3 regions of the Exiguobacterium sp. s168 genome follow, and region 2 is predicted to be linked to each of the others. Evidence: a T-box and tRNA genes for the amino acid it is inferred to sense, from the RefSeq annotation. Region 2 holds a T-box; the other regions hold tRNA genes.
The links. The T-box of region 2 lies ahead of KNQ15_RS01955 (valine--tRNA ligase). A T-box ahead of a tRNA ligase gene usually reads a tRNA of that ligase, here a tRNA-Val.
Positions count from the first base shown of each region.

Region 1: it encodes a tRNA-Val, which carries the amino acid that the T-box ahead of KNQ15_RS01955 (valine--tRNA ligase) is inferred to sense. The anticodon was not compared.
Region 3: it encodes a tRNA-Val, which carries the amino acid that the T-box ahead of KNQ15_RS01955 (valine--tRNA ligase) is inferred to sense. The anticodon was not compared.

Region 1 covers NZ_JACSNE010000015.1:30,519-36,953, reverse strand. The annotation lists gene KNQ15_RS10020 (response regulator transcription factor) at 1-452, opposite strand, end outside; gene KNQ15_RS10015 (sensor histidine kinase) at 454-1,803, opposite strand; gene KNQ15_RS10010 (YdhK family protein) at 1,949-2,509, shown strand; tRNA gene KNQ15_RS10005 (tRNA-Val) at 2,556-2,628, opposite strand; gene KNQ15_RS10000 (nitroreductase family protein) at 2,768-3,394, opposite strand; gene yhfH (protein YhfH) at 3,579-3,725, shown strand; gene KNQ15_RS09990 (polysaccharide deacetylase family protein) at 3,918-4,763, shown strand; gene KNQ15_RS09985 (YkyA family protein) at 4,779-5,420, shown strand; gene KNQ15_RS09980 (EamA family transporter) at 5,521-6,423, shown strand.
Region 2 covers NZ_JACSNE010000002.1:98,625-105,059, reverse strand. The annotation lists gene KNQ15_RS01970 (uroporphyrinogen-III synthase) at 1-82, shown strand, start outside; gene hemB (porphobilinogen synthase) at 79-1,068, shown strand; gene hemL (glutamate-1-semialdehyde 2,1-aminomutase) at 1,065-2,375, shown strand; T-box leader at 2,430-2,659, shown strand; gene KNQ15_RS01955 (valine--tRNA ligase) at 2,711-5,347, shown strand; gene KNQ15_RS01950 (bifunctional folylpolyglutamate synthase/dihydrofolate synthase) at 5,402-6,435, shown strand, end outside.
Region 3 covers NZ_JACSNE010000015.1:41,277-47,711, reverse strand. The annotation lists gene KNQ15_RS10075 (sterol desaturase family protein) at 1-130, opposite strand, end outside; gene KNQ15_RS10070 (hypothetical protein) at 303-581, shown strand; gene KNQ15_RS10065 (metallophosphoesterase family protein) at 617-1,351, opposite strand; gene KNQ15_RS10060 (PTS sugar transporter subunit IIC) at 1,713-2,735, shown strand; tRNA gene KNQ15_RS10055 (tRNA-Val) at 2,832-2,904, opposite strand; gene KNQ15_RS10050 (efflux RND transporter permease subunit) at 3,091-6,222, shown strand; gene KNQ15_RS10045 (hypothetical protein) at 6,284-6,435, opposite strand, start outside.

The DNA of each region.
Region 1 (6,435 bases), on a different contig from region 2:
ACACCTAATAACTCAAACTCCGTCTTCGTTAACGAAATCTTTTGTTGGAGGTAACTACAACGATAGCTTTCCCGGTCATAGAATAGTCCATCATACCGTCGCTGTAATAAAACTTCCATTCGCCCGATCAGTTCCCCTTCTTGAATCGGTTTTGATACGTAATCATTCGCCCCCACTTCCCGTGTCCGAATGATGTCTTCCCGCTGATTCCGAGCCGTAACCATCAAGATTGGGGTATTAGAGTGTTCTCGAATGAGACGACAACATGTCCAGCCATCCATATCCGGCATCATGACATCTAGTAAAATCAGGTCGAATACGTGCTGACGGCAGAGATCAAGAGCTTGCTGCGCAGAATCCACAAGCTGACACGTGTACCCATACGGCTGAATATACAGTTTGAGCAGTTCAAGCATTCTCGGTTCATCATCTACGATCAATACATGCGGCATTTTATTTCTCCTTCCACTGCAGTGTCACTTGTGTTCCATGTCCAAGTTGACTCTTGATGTTCAATTCTGCTCCATGTGTCCGTGCAATTGCTTCAACGATGGAGAGTCCGATTCCAGTTCCTCCATGTTTTCGAGAACGAGATGCTTCCGTTCGGTAGAGCCGTTTCGTTACATGAGGTAAAGATTCTGCAGCGATCCCTTCTCCTGTATCTTCGATTTGAATGAAAGCCCCTACTGCGTTGACACCATAACGAACGATGATTTTTCCCGACGTCGTATGTCGACGTGCATTTTCAATGATATTCACGATCATCTGACGGAGCTGCTGAGCGTCACCCATCACTTCTAATCGCTCACCTTCTATCTCGAACGAAACATTTTCTTGTTCGATGTCTGGACGCATCAATCGTATCACTTGATGAATCAAGTCTTCGACATCAACAGGTTTTCGTTCCATCATAAAAGCATTGGCATCAATACGTGCTAGCCAAAATAATTGCTCAATCCATTCATTCATTTGCTGACTTTCTTCTCGAATGATCGTAATGTAGCGTTGTTGCTCATCCGGCGTCAACGTTTGGCGTTCGAGAATATCCGCGTATCCCTTTATATATGTCAATGGTGTGCGTAGTTCATGAGATACGCTTGCTAAAAATTCAGATCGATCCCGATTCAAAAAATCGAGATCCTGTTTTAATTGCTGAATTGAACGCGCCAATTGTCCCAGTTCGTCTTGTCGATCAATCGGCAACTCTCCACCTTCCCCATCCAATAGACGTGCCGTCGCTTTTTCCATTTGAATCAACGGACGAGAGATGAGTCGGGTCGCCCAAATGCTTGCCGCACCTGCCAATAAAAGTGCGAGCAGACCCACTTGAAAAAATTGCTGTTTCAACGGATCAAGTACGTGATCCACAATTGCTTTAGAAGCGAACATGAAGACATGACCACGATGTTCCCCATCGATGGTGATGGGGCTGTCCGTCATTAAAAAGTCACGCATCGTCACGATTTTTCCTTGTTGACGGTAATCAAAATCCGTATGCTCTAGCACACTTTTCATCTCATTCGACAAAGGTCGTGACGCTTCGAGTTGTTTTCCATCTGCATCAGTGATCACCACAGTAAACGATGAATCTGCTTCCATCATGCTGACATGGCGCATCGTCGTTTGGTCATAGGAATCGACAAGGACATCACGATGGGTATTTCCTCGGTTCAGTAAACCGTCCACTACTTCCTGCGTTCGTGTTTGAGACAACTGATAATACAACGTCGCAAACAACACACTGCCACAAATTAAAAATGCCGCAAGCACGATTCCTCCGACCGAGTATGAAATACGACGCATGACGTTTCCTCCTTTTCTCTCCACTTTAGTATAGCGAAAAAAACGCGATAGACGCAGGCAAACGAAACTGTCACCTCATCTGCACACGATTTGCACATACGCTGGGTATAGTAAAGAAGACTAGCGACTTCAGGAGGGATTTAATATGAAAAAATCATTGACGTTAACCGTACTTGCTCTTAGTTCTACGCTTTGGCTCGGTGCATGTGGATCCGCCAATAACGCCAATAACGATGGAAGTAATAGTGACTCACATGATATGTCTCATGGAGATATGATGCATTCGAGCGACGGAAAGCTACCATCCGGTTTAAAGGAAGCCAGTGATCCGACTTATCCGAAAGGAAGCAACGTCACGTTGACGACGGATCATATGGACGGTATGGACGGAGCTAAAGCAACGATTGCGGGTGCTTATGATACCGTCGTCTATGCGATCAGTTACAAACCGACTACTGGTGGAAAGATGGTGAAAAATCATAAATGGGTCATTCAAGAAGAACTCGATCCAGTTCCAACTAAGCCACTGCAAGTTGGTGATGAAACGACTGTCAAAGCGGATCATATGAAAGGTATGGATGGAGCTAAAGCGACGATTGATGAAGTAAAAGAAACGACTGTCTATATGGTGAACTATGAACCAACGGACGGTGGAGAGATGGTGAAAAATCATAAATGGGTCACAGAGGATGAGATAAAGAAATAATAAAAAAAGCCCGCTTTTCCTATAAAGGAGAAGCGGGCTTTCGGTATGATTCTGACTGGGCTCGAACCAGCGACCTCTACCCTGTCAAGGTAGCGCTCTCCCAGCTGAGCTACAGAATCATGTTTGCAGTACGTTATGTACTTGCTAGGACATGTATTAATATATCAAGAAACTAAAAGGCTGACAAGTCTTTTTCCGAAAAAAATAAAAAAAATTAAAATGGAGGAATTGAACCCCACTTCCTCCATTTTGAATGACTTACAGGAATGTTGATACTTGATCGATCGGTAAACGTAGTGCGGGACGTTTTTTCGCATCTTCGACCGCTTTACCAACAGCAATTAACATGACCGGTACATACCGTGACTCGGTGATGAACGTTTCCGCAAAACGTTGATGATCAAATCCGCCCATTGCGAGTGTTGATAATCCACGTGCTTCTGCCGCAAGCATCAATTGCATCGCAGCAAGACTCGCATTCGACATTGCCGCGTCGCGACCGTATGCTTCACTTTGATAAGCGCCCTCTACTTGTGCCTTGATCGAATCGAACAAATCCTCTGTCATGCCACCTGCTTCTACTGCCGGACCATAAACCGGATTGTAGTTTCGATTAGCTTGAACATCACCTAAGATTGCAATGACTGCTGAAGCCGAAGTGATGGCCGGCTGATTATAAGCAATCGGTGCAAGTTGCTGCTTCGCTTCTTCCGAATGAAAGACCGTGAAATGCCAGTGTTGCAGATTCCAAGCACTCGGCGCCGCTGTCGTCCATTCTAATAGTTCTTCCACTTCCTGTTTTGAAAGCTTGAACGTTTCGTCGTAATGGCGAACGGAACGTCTTTCTGTTAAGACACGCATTGTATCAAGTGTTGCCTGTGTCATGTATAAATCCCCCTTATCATTATCAGATTACTTAGATATCGTAGCATGTCTCTTTTTCATTGTCCTCTATCAGTACTTCAAACGCCTTTACTGTTATAAAACAATTGTTGACTTTACACTTCTGTACTAATACAATGAAAACAAGATAAAAATCATTGCGTTTACTTTGAAGGAGGAAAAACACATGGAACAACCCCTTTACCAAGAAGCATCTGCTGCATTCTATCGTGAACTTCCCGTCAAGACGTGTGCCCATTGCGGAAAAGAGATGGATGAACAATGTGAATCCTATCAAACGGAATGCGATGAGTGTGCTGTAACAGAACACTAATAACACATGAAACAATCACTTAATTAGTGGTTGTTTTTTTATTTCTTGCAAACTCTTTCTAAATAAACCGATATTTTTTAGAAAAATCGATTTATCGTCATCTTTTTGTCATCTGTTTGTTACAAAAGAAACAGTCAGAATGTTACATTATCTGTATATGATATTTTTTGACAAAAGGAGCGACAGACAACGATGGATCCATTCACCTCAAGCCACGCTAGCGAACTCGGTCCACGACCGCGTACAAAAAAAAGAAAGTTTTTCCCACGTTTTTTCTTACTTCTCACACTTGTTTTTCTCGGAGTTGGAGGATATGTCGCTTACCGATACGTTTTTACTCCTGAGCAACAATCCATTACGACAGGTAAATCCATTACTGAAGTACCTGTCGTCAATATGGAAAAAGCACGCGTGGAAAAATGGAATGGTGTAACAAAAAAAGTCGCCTATTTAACATTCGAAGATGGTCCATCTGCATTAACACCGGACTTACTTCGAACATTGGATCAACTTCAGACTCGTGCCACTTTCTTTTATCTCGGATCACAAGTAGAGGCTTTTCCGCAAGAAGTCAAAGCTGCTGCTAAAGCTGGACACTATATCGGATTACACGGGGAAACGCATGATTACGATACATTGTACGAAAAAGGAAAGTATGTCTCAGAGATGCAAAGTGTTCAGAAGAAAATCCATGAGTTGACGAAGCTAACACCACATTTGACACGACCACCTTATGGCTCTGATCCAGGCATCACGAAAAAAATGGCATCTGCCATTCATTCAGCAGACTTTCGTGTGTGGGACTGGTCGATCGATTCAATGGACTGGTATTACAAAGATAGTGCAAAAGAAGTAGCAAATACGGTCATTCGACGAGCAGAACGTCCGTTTGAAATCATACTCTTACATGAACAACCACAAGCCATCAAAGCACTTCCAGCCATTGTTGCCGGACTTCAGAAAAAAGGCTATCAATTCGCGATTTATGATGAAGATTTCCATATTCCGTACAATTTCGCGCAATACTCGAATTTATAAGGAGTTACTATTCAGATGAAAAAATCATTCGTAGCAGTATTATTCCTGTCGAGCTTCGGACTCGCTGCCTGCTCCAACGATTCACCAGCTTCTCTTCATGAACAGCTAGAGCAACAAGTCGAAGGTGAAGAGAAGGCATTCACGCTAGCTGATCAACGTGCTCGTCAGGACGAAATTTCAGTTAATACGTACCAAGCCGTTCTTGATGCAGGTGCTGAAGAAATCAAACGCTCTCAAAATGAACGAGAGGAATTAGAAGCCTTAAATGACGAACGGCTTGCTCTATTAAAACAAGAAGACACGTTACGTAAAGAAATGTACGCTACACTCGATCTTGAAGAATTGAAGGATGCTGTCAACAAGCTTGATGGTAAAGCAAAAACAGAAGGAACTGCCTTAGTGGCAATCATCAAGGAACGCCAGCAGACGTTTCAAACGTTCTCGAAAACGTATCGACAAGCGATGGACGCTGAAAAGAAAATGCTTTCACGCTTGACGAAAAAACCGGATTTCGTTAAGATTGATGAGTCAACAGCGGATTTAAATCGTTTAACACGGAAAGCTACCGCGTCATTAAAGAAGTGGAATGCGCTGACCGTTCAATATAATCAAACGAAAACCCGGCTGTATCGTTTGCTCGACACATCAACTCAATAAATCACACAGGTTGCAACCAAACCCTGTCCAAAAAACCTGGACAAGGCCCCGTTGCAACCTTTTTTGCGTGGTTTTTACTAAAAATGGAGGGAATTTATTCATGCATCGCTCAAAAGCAACTTTATTCGTTCTCATCGGCGCTATCAGTTATGGTGTCCTCTCAACGATCGTCAAACTCGCTTATGCCGCTGGATTCAACTCAGCAGCCGTTTCAGGTAGTCAATTTTTCTTCGGCTGGCTCATGATTTTCGGACTTGCCTTATTTACGAAAAACCTTCGTCTCGATCTCAAAACAGCTGCTCTTCTCATGCTGATTGGTATCTCAAGCGGTACAACCGGTTATCTCTATTACCAAAGTCTTCAGACCGTATCGGCATCCGTTGCGATCATTCTCTTATTCCAATTCACTTGGATTGGTGTCATCATTGATGCTCTCGCATTCAAACGTTTACCATCTCGCGCGCACTTCCTGTCTGCGATTCTACTGATTGGTGGAGCCATTCTCGCGAGTGCTGCTTACTCGAGCCCACTCGACCTGCGTGGAACATTATTCGGTCTTGGAGCGGCTGTTAGTTTCTCGATTTTCCTACTGGCTAGTGGACGCGTTGCCAATCATCTACCCGTCATAAAGAAAAGCTTCTATATGATGACAGGTGGTCTTGCTTTTGTCATGATCATGTATCCACCGACGACGTTCTTGTCTTCTGCGAATTTCGAAAACGGTCTTCTTCTGTATGCAATTCCACTCGGTCTATTCGCGTTGATTTTGCCACCACTCTTATTTGCTGCGGGTGCGCCTCATTTGTCTCCAGCCAGCGTCTCTCTGCTTGGAGCGGCTGAACTACCGACAGCTGTCATCTGTTCCGTTTTAATTTTGGATGAACATCTGATGAGTTCTCAATGGATTGGAATCGTCATCATCTTGATTGGAATCTTTTATCCGATCTATCGGTCAAGCAAAACAGCACCTGTTGCGAACGTACAGCAAAACGACCTTTCCTAAGCTCAGGAAAGG
Region 2 (6,435 bases):
CGGACTTCAACCGATCCATGTCGCCCGTGAATTCACGGTAGACGGCATGATTGATCGTATCATTGAGGAGGAATCAGCATGAACACATTAGAATACGCACGTCACCGTCGTTTGCGCCATACCGCATCACTCCGGTCACTCGTCCGCGAGAACCAGTTGCATAAATCAGATTTGATTTATCCGATTTTCGTCGCTGAAGGCGAAGATATTAAACGCGAAGTCAGCTCGATGCCTGGCGTCTTCAACTTATCACTTGATCATCTGACGGCTGAGATTGAAGAAGTCGTCGCACTCGGAATCGAATCTGTTATCTTATTCGGTGTTCCGCATGACCACTTGAAAGACGAGCAAGGATCAGGTGCGTTTCACGATCACGGGATCGTTCAAGAAGCGACACGTCTCGTCAAGAAGGTTGCCCCGCAGCTAACGGTCATCGCTGACACATGCTTATGTGAATATACGTCGACAGGTCACTGTGGGATTGTCGCCGACGGTACGGTCGATAATGATGCGTCATTACCGCTTCACGTCAAGACAGCGATCTCACAAGCTCGAGCGGGTGCCGACGTCATCGCGCCATCATCGATGATGGACGGATTCGTCGCAGCGATTCGTCAAGGATTAGACGAGAATGGCTTCAGCCATATTCCGGTCATGAGCTATGGTGTTAAATATGCGTCTGCTTATTACGGTCCATTCCGTGATGCAGCGAATTCGGCACCGGGAGAAGGCGACCGGAAAGGTTATCAAATGGATCCAGCAAACCGTCGCGAAGCGTTCCGCGAAGCAACAGCGGACGTCGATCAAGGAGCTGACTTCATGATCGTCAAACCTGCACTTGCGTTCATGGATATCATTCGTGATGTGCGCGAGCGAATCGATCTACCAATTGTCGCGTATAACGTATCAGGTGAGTATGCAATGGTCAAAGCCGCTGCCTTGAACGGCTGGATCGACGAAGAACGAATCGTCCTTGAGACGATGCTTGGCTTTAAACGAGCAGGCGCTGATTTAATCATCACCTATTTCGCAAAAGACATTTGTCGTTACCTGGAGGGGGCGAAATGAGCTTAATTAACCAGAACTCAAAATCAAAAGAAGCATTCGAGCGGGCACTCCCGCTCATGCCGGGTGGTGTCAACAGTCCGGTCCGTGCTTATAAATCGGTCGGGATGACACCGATTTTCGCAGATCATGCGAAAGGATCAAAGCTCTATGATATCGACGGAAAAGAGTATATCGATTATGTCTTGTCATGGGGACCAATGATTCTCGGTCATGCCGATCCAATCGTCACTTCTGCGATCCAAGAACAAGCGACACGTGGCTGGAGCTACGGGACACCAACGGAAATCGAATCAGCGATGGCGGAAGTCGTCATCAGTCGGGTGCCGTCGGTCGAAGTCGTCCGGATGGTCAACTCAGGGACAGAAGCGACGATGGCAGCGCTTCGTCTCGCACGCGGCTACACAGGTCGGACGAAAATCCTCAAGTTCGAAGGCTGTTACCATGGTCACGGTGACTCGCTCTTGATCAAAGCGGGTTCAGGTGTCGCGACACTCGGACTACCAGATTCACCAGGAGTTCCTGCGCAAATCGCGAGCATGACGCTGACAGTTCCATATAACGATTTGGACGCTGTCCGGATCGCGTTTGAAAAACACGGCGACGATATCGCTGGTGTCATCGTCGAACCGGCTGCTGGGAACATGGGCTTCGTACCACCAGAGCCAGGATTCCTCGAAGGCTTACGGGAGATCACGGCGGAAAACAGTGCCTTATTGATCTTTGACGAAGTCATGACCGGTTTCCGAGTTGGATTCCACTGTGCACAAGGGCACTTCGGTGTTACACCAGACATCACGTGTCTCGGTAAAGTCATCGGCGGCGGAATGCCAGTCGGTGCTTACGGCGGACGTCGGGACATCATGGAACAGATCGCACCACAAGGTCCAATCTATCAAGCAGGTACGTTATCCGGGAACCCACTCGCGATGGCAGCGGGTCTAGCAACATTGACACAATTGAAACCAGAACACTATGCAGAGTTCGACCGGAAAGCGAGCCGTCTGTCAGAAGGCTACCTGAACGCTGCAGCGAAATACAACATTCCGCTGACGACGAACCGCGCAGGCGCGATGTTCGGTGTCTTCTTCACGGATGAACGTGTCACGAACTTCGAAAAAGCGAAAACGTCGAACCTTGAGATGTTCCGTTCGTATTATCAAAAGATGGCGGCGCGTGGTGTCTTCTTACCACCGTCACAATTCGAAGGTCTCTTCCTGTCGATCGCCCATACGGACGAAGACATCGAACGGACGATCGAAGCCGTCGAATTGACGTTCCAAGAACTCCAAGTTGAATTTGGTCGTTAAGCAGTTCTTGACGATTACTTGAACTCTCGGCTAAAATGAGTAAAGAAGAAAATGGCAACAGCGATGACGGGAAGAGTAGTCCTGTATTCGTACCGGTGTAGAGAACACATCCTTGGCTGAAAGATGTGACGGGCGAACAGGAGGAAGGTCACCCCACGAGCTGGTATCGTGAGTCTTACGAGCGATATCCGTCCTCCACACGTTACGTGGCTCGAGGGCATCCGATTGTGGATGAACTAAGGTGGTACCGCGGAAAAAAGCAACGGCTTTCTTTCGTCCTTAGCATAGGACGAAAGAAAGCCGTTTTTATTATGGACAAAAAGGGAGCGATCAGGATGCAGGAATTATCAATGCCAACGAAGTATGATCCGCAGGCAACGGAAGAAAAATGGTACGACTTTTGGGTGAAAGGTGACTATTTCAAAGCCGACCAGGATCCAGAGAAAGAGCCGTACACGATCGTCATTCCACCACCGAACGTCACAGGTAAATTGCACCTTGGTCACGCGTGGGACACGACGTTACAAGACATGCTAACACGGATGAAGCGGATGCAAGGGTTTGACGTCCTTTACTTACCGGGAATGGACCATGCCGGTATCGCAACACAAGCAAAAGTCGAACAAAAACTGCGGGCAGAAGGACAATCACGTCTTGAAATGGGGCGCGAGAAATTCCTCGAGCAATCATGGGCATGGAAAGAAGAGTACGCATCAACGATTCGTGCACAATGGGCAAAACTCGGTCTTGGACTCGATTACTCACGTGAGCGTTTCACGCTTGACGAAGGATTGTCGGAAGCGGTTCAAGAAGTCTTCGTGAAACTTTACGAAAAAGGCTTGATCTACCGCGGCGAATACATCGTTAACTGGGATCCAGCGACGAAAACAGCGATCTCGGATATCGAAGTCATCTACAAGGATATCGAAGGTGCGTTCTATCACTTCAGCTATCCACTAACGGACGGTTCAGGTCACGTTGAACTAGCGACGACACGTCCGGAGACGATGCTCGGTGATACAGCGATTGCCGTGAACCCGAAGGATGAGCGTTATGCTCACCTCGTCGGAAAAACGATCACGTTACCAATCGTTGGTCGCGAGATTCCGATCGTTGCTGATGACTATGTCGACATGGAGTTCGGTACAGGTGTCGTTAAGATTACGCCAGCACACGACCCGAACGACTTCGAAGTCGGTAACCGTCACGAGTTACCACGTGTCCTCGTCATGAACGAAGATGGAACGATGAACGAGAACGCAGGGAAATACGAAGGCATGGATCGTTTCGAATGCCGGAAACAAATCGTTGAAGATTTAAAAGCAGAAGGTGTTCTAATCAAAATCGAACCACACTTGCACTCTGTCGGTCACTCGGAGCGTTCAGACGCAATCGTTGAGCCGTATCTCTCACTCCAATGGTTCGTTAAAATGGAGCCACTCGCGCAAAAAGCACTCGAGGAGCAACAAGGACCAGACAAGGTCAACTTCGTTCCACAACGCTTTGAGAACACGTACGTACGCTGGATGGAAAACATCCGTGACTGGTGTGTCAGCCGTCAACTCTGGTGGGGACACCGGATTCCGGCTTGGTATCATAAAGAAACAGGCGAAGTCTACGTTGGCAAGGAAGCACCAGCCGATATCGAGAACTGGGAGCAAGACAACGATGTCCTCGATACGTGGTTCTCTTCAGCACTTTGGCCGTTCTCGACGATGGGGTGGCCGAATACGGACGCAGACGATTATCAAAAATACTTCCCGACATCGACACTCGTTACGGGTTATGACATCATCGCTTTCTGGGTATCACGGATGATCTTCCAATCGTACGAATTCACAGGACAACGTCCATTCCAAGACGTCTTGATCCACGGATTGATTCGTGATTCGGAAGGACGCAAGATGTCGAAATCCCTCGGGAACGGAATCGACCCGATGGATGTCATTGAGAAGTATGGTGCCGATTCACTTCGTTGGTTCCTAACGACAGGATCGACGCCAGGGAACGACCTCCGCTTCTACTGGGAAAAAATCGAAGCAACATGGAACTTCTCGAACAAACTGTGGAACGCAAGCCGTTTTGCCTTGATGAACATGGATGGTCTAACGTTTGATCAGATCGATTTGACAGGCGAGAAGTCACTCGCAGATAAGTGGATTCTGACACGCTTACAGACGACGATCGACGATGTGACACGTCTGTCGGATAAATATGAGTTTGGTGAAGCAGGACGCATTCTCTATCACTTCATCTGGGAAGACTTCTGTAACTGGTACATCGAGATGGCGAAATTACCGCTCAACGGGGAAGATGAAGCAGCGAAGCAGACGACGCGTTCGGTTCTTGCCTATACGCTCGACCGGATCATGCGTCTGATGCATCCATTCATGCCGTTCATCACGGAAGAGATCTGGCAACACTTACCGCATGAAGGCGAGACGATCACACGTGCTGCATGGCCAACACGCGAGGCATCACTCGACTTCCCGGAAGCTGTTCCAGCATTCGAAGCAGTTCAGAACGTCATCCGTTCGGTTCGTAACATCCGCGCGGAAGTGAACGCACCGATGTCGAAACAGATCCAACTGTTTATCTCGACGAATGACGCACGTGTTCAAGACGACTTGTCGTCAAACAGCTCGTACTTGCAAAAGTTCACGAACGCGTCTGAACTCCGGATCGAAGAACAGATGCCAGCGCCAGAAAAAGCGATGAGTGCGATCGTAACGGGAGCAGAATTGTTCATCCCACTCGCAGACTTGATCAACATCGAGGAAGAAATCGCGCGCTTGAACAAGGAACTCGTCAAATATACGAAAGAAGTCGAACGGGTCGAGAAAAAACTCAACAACCCTGGCTTCGTCGGCAAAGCACCAGCACATGTCATTGATGAAGAAAAAGCGAAGGCACTTGATTATACGGAAAAACGTCAAGCTGTCGAAGCACGCATCAACGAACTCTCACACTAATTACAGCAGTGGCTCAAGTCTCCTTGAGCCACTTTTTTTAAAGGAGCGAACAGCATGAGGACGCGAGAAGATGTATTGGAATGGTTATCGAGCTTACTAGCATTCGGCGTCAAACCGGGTCTTGAACGGATGCAGGCGATGTTACTAGAATTACAGATTGACCCGGACGTGATTCCAACGATTCATGTCGCCGGTACGAACGGGAAAGGATCGACGGTTGCATTCTTACGTGAGATGGGGATTGCGGAAGGATTACAAATCGGGACGTTTACGTCGCCATATATCATTCAGTTCGAAGAACGGATCATGTTGAACGGAGTACCAATCGCAGAAGACGATCTCGTCGCATCTGCGATCGCTGTTCAAGCGGCCATCGGGCGCATCGATCCGGCACTCGGTACGGTCACTGAGTTCGAAGCATTAACAGGACTTGCCTTCTATTATTTTGATCAGATTCGTCCCGATTTCGTCATCTATGAAGTCGGTCTCGGTGGGTTGTATGATTCGACAAACGTCTTCAAGAAGCCGGTCGCGGCAATCATCACGTCGATCGGGCACGATCACCAAGCGATCCTCGGAGATACGCTCCAAGAGATCGCCTTACAGAAGTTCGGCATCATCAAACAAGGGACGCCGGTCATCGCCGGGAAACTGCAGGAAGAGTTGACGGTGCCGTTAATGGCGTATTGCGGGGATCGAAATGCAACGTTGAAATGGAGTCAGGAAGCGATCATCCGTTACCGCTTAAAAGAGACGGGGACCTGGGCGACATATGATGGGATTCCGGAGACACGCTTAGGGCTCGAAGGTCATCATCAAGTCCATAATGCGGCGAATGCCGTCATCTGTGCGCGGCGACTCGGCTGGTCGAAAGCGGCAATCCGAAAAGGATTACGGGAAGCAAAACATCCGGGACGGTTTGAGATCATCTCGCGCAAACCACGAATCATTCTCGATGGTGCCCATAACCCGGAAGGCATCACGGCACTGGTTGAACGGTTAAAAGAGGAATCAAAACCCGTGACGTTACTTTGTTCAATTTTGCGTGACAAAGACCGTACGGCGATGCTAACGCAGTTACGTAGCAT
Region 3 (6,435 bases), on a different contig from region 2:
ACAAAAAGCGATGGGTCAGGTATTCACTGAAACTAAAGATGATCAGTCCAAGACAAAAGAACAGTAAAATCGACCAATGAAATGGCTGAGCAAAGACATAACTACTGATCGCAATCAGTAATACGAGCATGATCAAAATATCCGGAAACAGAAAAAACGACGATAGATATTTGACATAGGTGCCTTCCCCTTCCTCTTTCGTTACAGCATATCATCGTACGTTCATCGATTCGTCACGTTTTTTACTTCAAGTCGTATAATCATTCTCGCTCCCTCCTTTATACTAAATAGAGAATGGAGTGATGATTACTTTGAGTTTATCGACCGGAATCATCTTTGTGTTGCTCGCTTATACACTCATGTCGCTTTACGACATGTGGCAGGTATACCGGATAACGAGCAAACTTTGGATATTTGTATTATTTCTTGCAACATTAATTAGTCTCATCGTTGCCTTTTTTGTGGCCCCTGTCCTTGCGCTATTCTTTTACTGGTCACGCCATCCATTGAAACGAAACATTGGTATCGTGTTACTGATTGTCGTGTGTCTTATCTCGGTCATGACAAAACTATCGTCTTGATTGAATTCCTTCATGAACATTTCATGAAGGTTTTTTCATGTCCTACTACCGAAGAAGAGGCGGCGCATCAACTCACGTTCCGGCATTTCCGTCGTATTGAGCACATCTAGAAATGGTCGATCATCATATGAAATCTTCAGGATTTCTGAACGGACTTGGTCCTTCTCCCAATCGATAATTGCTACTGGAGCAACAGCTGTTTCCTGACATCCAAGTGCACCTGGATTAATAAAGAGCGTTTGCTCTGTCTTGACTTGTTGCGCTGGATGATGATGACCGAAACCAATGATCCGTGCCTCACTTCCAGCAAACAGGACGGATAAGCTTTCTTTCGTTCCATCCACTGCTTGCTTTAATGGCTCTTCACCAATCTTCTTCGTCTGGTCGGCGTAAGCATAGTGCGTCAGGTGCATCGTTTGTTCCTGATGCGTAACATTTAAGATACGTGGTAAGTGCTCCAAATACTTTTGATTCTCTTGCGTCAACGTATCCGCGATCCATTGATGGTGCTCTTTAGCATGTCGGTAACTATCGGGATAGGTCTCCCCATGGATTAAAGCAAGGACACATTCATCATGATTTCCAGAAATCGTCTGGATATCAGACCGTTGTCTTAATAAATCGATGACCTCATTATGCTCTGGTCCAATACCGACAAGATCACCGAGACAATAAGCGGCATCGATATCTGTTTGTTGATCAAGATGGGACAATACAGCACGCAAAGCTGATGTATTGCCGTGAATATCTGTAAAAAGCATAACTTTCATGTAAACGCCTCCATTGTTGGTACATTAGGATTTCCCGATGATATCGTGAATTCCTGTCAGATTTCAGGAAAAATAAATTGTCAGAAAATATTGATTATTGACCAAGAGCATGTTAGGCTTAGAAAAATTCACAGAGAGGGGCACGATCGAATGATTCCGACGCAACAGCCATTTAACCAAGCCGGACGACTGATTATTCTATACATGAGGGACTGAAAACTTTTCCGATGATGAAGCGGAAATGATTTTTGGGCCCTTCTTTCGATGCATCGAATGAGGCGCCCGCACAGAATGAGTGGCGCCTATCCCAAAAACGGATAGGCTTTTTTCATGGCAAAAAATAGAGATAGATAGAGAGAGGATGACAACGTTGAAAGAATATGCGATGGATCGAATGGTAAAAGTATCAGCTGGAATGGCAAATGCCGTTCTTGTAACACTTGGTGTCGGACTTCTGATTGAGACACTCGGAAATCTTCTACATATCCAAATGTTACTGACGATTGGTGGTGTCGCAAAAGTACTACTCGCTCCCGCGCTTGGTGCCGGTATTGCCTTTCAGCTCGGAGGAAACACACTTGTGCTGTTCAGCGCGATGATCGCAGCGACGATCGGTGGTGCCGCCCTTCAATCGACTGCTTCTGGACTCGTTCTTGTACCTGGTCAGCCGATCAGTGCATTACTCGCGGCTGCTGTCGCTGTATACGTCGGAAAACGCATGACTGGAAAAACGAAATTTGACATGATGGTCATCCCAATGAGCGCTGTCCTTGCTGGCGGTGTGACCGGAATCGGTGCTGCTGCCGTCACGACACCACTCCTTACAAAATTCAGTGCCATGATCACAGCTTCAGTCGAGTCTTCTCCTATTGCTACATCTCTTGTTATTGCACTCATCTTTAGTGTCTTATTGATGTCTCCTGCTTCGTCCGCTGCACTCGCTATCGCTTTGCAACTTGATCCTGTAGCGAGTGCCGCTGCACTCATTGGCTGTTCCGCTCAATTCGTCGGCTTTACGTTGATGGCATATCGTCAGACGGATCCAGGTGGTTTGATTGCTTCATTCTTTGTAACACCTAAAGTACAATTCCCGAATATCGTTAAAAATCCACGTCTTGTCGTTGCACCGTTTCTCGCAGCGATGATTTCAGCTCCTGTCGCGACGCTTCTTCTCTCTTTGAAAGTACCGTATGAACTCGCAGGACTTGGACTCAATTCGATGATTGCCCCACTCAATATCTTCGTCAATCAAGGTCCTCAAGCGTTCCTTGTCTTCTTCTTGACTGGTGTCGTTCTACCTGGTGTCTTAACGCTCGTCTTCTATCGATTGACGACTGTCGCAGGGTGGACGAAGCGCGGAGATCTTCATCTCGAAATTCAATAAAACATTTTACCACCCTTCCAACTATTCCTGATTGATTTCGGGAATAGTTTTTTTAACGCAAAAAAATCGTTCCTTCGAAAAGGAACGATTTCGGTATGATTCTGACTGGGCTCGAACCAGCGACCTCTACCCTGTCAAGGTAGCGCTCTCCCAGCTGAGCTACAGAATCATGCTGTGTTGTTACTGGGTATGTTTTTATTATAGCAGCATATCGAAAAGTGTAAAGCCTTTTTAACAAAAAAAATTATCTTTTTTCAAAATGATCTTTTTAAATAAAAACAGTTTTAAAGTTGCGGGTTCTATGAGTGTCCTCTACTATGTAAATAAGCACATATAAAAAGAAAGGAGCGTTCATATGAACTTCTTAACCCGATTTAGTTTGAAGAACTCGGTTGCTGTCTTCATCATTGCAATCCTATTGATTTTAGGAGGCGTCTATTCCTTCTCACAATTAAAAGTTGATCAGTTCCCGGAAATCGAGTTTCCTCAGATTTCAATCGAAGCGGTTTACCCTGGTGCATCACCTGACGATGTCGATAAACAAGTCGTCTCAAAGCTTGAAACTTCCCTTAAAGGAATTGAAGGGGCTACCAAGCTAACGAGTTCTTCTTATGAAAGTATCGGTATCTTAAACATCGAATTCCCGTTCGATACCGATATGGATAAGGTGGAACAACAAATCGATGCTGCCATCCAAGATGCGAATCTACCGGAGGAAGCAACGACGAAATTAAATCGTCTGTCCTTTGGATCGTTCCCGATCTATAATATCTCCTTCTTTAGCAAGGATGGTAAAGACATCGAGAAAATTCTAAAGGAAGATATCGAACCTGAACTTAATAAGATTCCAGGCATCAACAGCGTGTCGGTTGGTGGCTATAAGGATGATCTCGTTCAAATCACCGTCGATAAGGAAAAAGCGACGGAAGCGGGTCTCTCGCTCTCAAGCATCAAGGAACAAATTAATGGAAAGTATGTCTCGTTCCCATCAGGTCAGCTATCAGAAAACGATTCGAAAATTCCGATTCGCGTTGAAGAAAAACTAGAAAATCTAGATAAACTAAAAAATCTCCAATTGACACCTGCTGCAGGTGCGGCTAGTTCAGCAAATAACGGTCAGTCATCTGCAGGCGGTCCACCACAAGATGCAACACAAGGACCACCAAGTACAACAGGTGGAGCAGCTGTAGATCAGACGGCTGAACCTGCAGAGCCGATTCGCCTAGAGGATATTGCAAAAATCGAAGCAGTCTCGCAACAAAGTGAAAAAACACGTTACGACTTAAAAGATTCCTTATCGATGGCAATCACGAAAAAACAAGATGCCAATACGGTCGAAATCGCAGATGAAGTCACGAAGATCCTCAATAAATATGATGATCAAGTCGACTATACGATTGGGATTGATTCAGCGAAGGATATCGAGGAATCCGTTGCGACACTCGTCAAAGAAGGATTACTGGGTGCACTCTTCGCATCACTCGCTGTACTCTTATTCTTACGGAACCTCCGTGCGACGATCATCGCCATCGTCTCGATTCCATTATCATTACTCATCGCAGCGATCTTCTTGAACTGGCAAGATATCTCCCTGAACATCATGACACTTGGTGGGATGGCTGTTGCAGTCGGTCGTGTCGTCGATGATAGTATCGTTGTCATCGAGAACATCTTCCGGCGCGTCCGAAAATCCGAATCCGGTATGACGGATGAGATCATCGAACAATCGACAAAAGAGATTTTAAAAGCAATCACGTCATCGACGCTGACGACCGTCGTCGTCTTCCTACCGATTGGATTTGTCGGTGGGATTACTGGTAAGTTCTTCTTACCGTTCGCTTTGACGATTATTTTCTCATTACTTGCTTCACTACTTGTGGCAATCACGATCGTACCGATTCTCGCGAAGTTTGCATTCAAGAAGGTACCAGCGGAAGAAAAAGAAGGTGCTCTTCAACGTTGGTATGGCAAGCTGATTGAAAAATCACTCTCGCACAAGGCAATCATCTTGGTCGTATCGTTTGTCCTTCTCGGTGGTTCTTTGGCGATCGTACCGCGTCTCGGCTTTACGTTCATTCCGAACGAAGCATCGAAGACCTTGACGGCATCGCTTGAACTTCCTGCTGCTACATCACTTGAAAAAACAAGTGACGTTTCGTTTGAGATGGAAAAAATGTTCGACAAAGAACAAGCCATTGCTGACGTGACGACTTCTGTTGGAGCGCGTGACTTCACGACAGGCTTACGTCTCGATAATAAAGCAAGTTATTTCTTGAATCTAAAAGACGGCGTAAACGTCGAGAAAACGATCAAATCACTTGAGACACAGATGGAAGACATCGCTCAAGATGAAAACGTCGATGTTAAAATCAGTGTGGCTGAACTATCAACAGGTGGTCCTCCATCGAATAACAACGTCGATGTCGACTTGTTCTCGAACGACCTCGAAGCTCTTCAAGAGGCGGCAAAACTCGTCGAGGATAACATGTCGAAAAATAATGATTTGAAATATATCACGAACAACTTCAGCGAAAAACAAAAGCAGTATCTCGTAGAAATCGATCCTGAGAAAGCAAGTGATCGCGGACTATCTGGTTTCCAGATTCTTGGTACCGTCAACGATCAAACGAAGCCTGTCACGGTTGGAACACTCAATCTCGACAATAAGGATCAAGACGTACAATTATCTTATGAAGAAGGTCTCGTCTCGAAAGAAGATCTCGAAGATGTCCAACTCTTCTCAGCAAACGGTCCTGTCGCTTTGAAAGATGTCGCGAACGTCAATGAAGTCGAGACATTCACATCGATTCAGAAGCTCGATGGAAAAGTATATGCTCGCGTATCTGGACAGGTTAAAGGAGACGACGTTCAAAACGTTTCGAACGCTGTAAAAGCTGACGTCGAAAAAATCGATTTACCAGACGGTGTCTCACTGACAAGTGGTGGTGGAAATGATGATACGGTCGAAATCTTCCAATCACTCGGAATCGCAATCGTCGTTGCGATCGGACTTGTGTACCTGACAATGTTGATTACGTTCGGAAAAGCTCGGATTCCGTTCATCATCTTGTCATCTCTGATCTTTGTTCCGATTGGTTCACTCGTCACACTTTTCCTTGCGAATGAACCATTGTCTGTTAGTGTCATGATCGGCTTCCTGATGTTGATCGGAATCGTCACCACGAACGCAATCGTTCTCGTCGACCGCATCGGTCAAAACGTCGGACGCGGTATGCCGATTCGCGAATCATTGATTGAAGCTGGTAAAACGCGATTACGTCCAATCCTGATGACCGCATTTGCAACAATCATGGCATTGGTACCACTCACATTAACGACTTCTTCCGGAACATTGATCTCAAAAGGTCTTGCCTTGACGGTCATTGGTGGATTAACGACCTCTACGTTGTTAACACTTATCATCGTTCCTGTCGTCTATGAATTGTTCTTCTTTAAAAAAGCAAAAAAAGAACGTACGACTAAGTAAATGAACATGAAAGGAGCCTATCGCGATCAAAGCGATAGGCTCCTTTTCATTCTATAAGACCTTACGACTCTAACTGTTCATCCGTTCGTTCCAAAGTACCATCATGTTGCGCCACTAATCCATCGAGGACGGATGGTTCAAACTCTTCACCAATCGCGATGATTCCTGTTTGTCCAGGTGGAATGACACCGAGTGTCCGTTTGAATGTCTCTT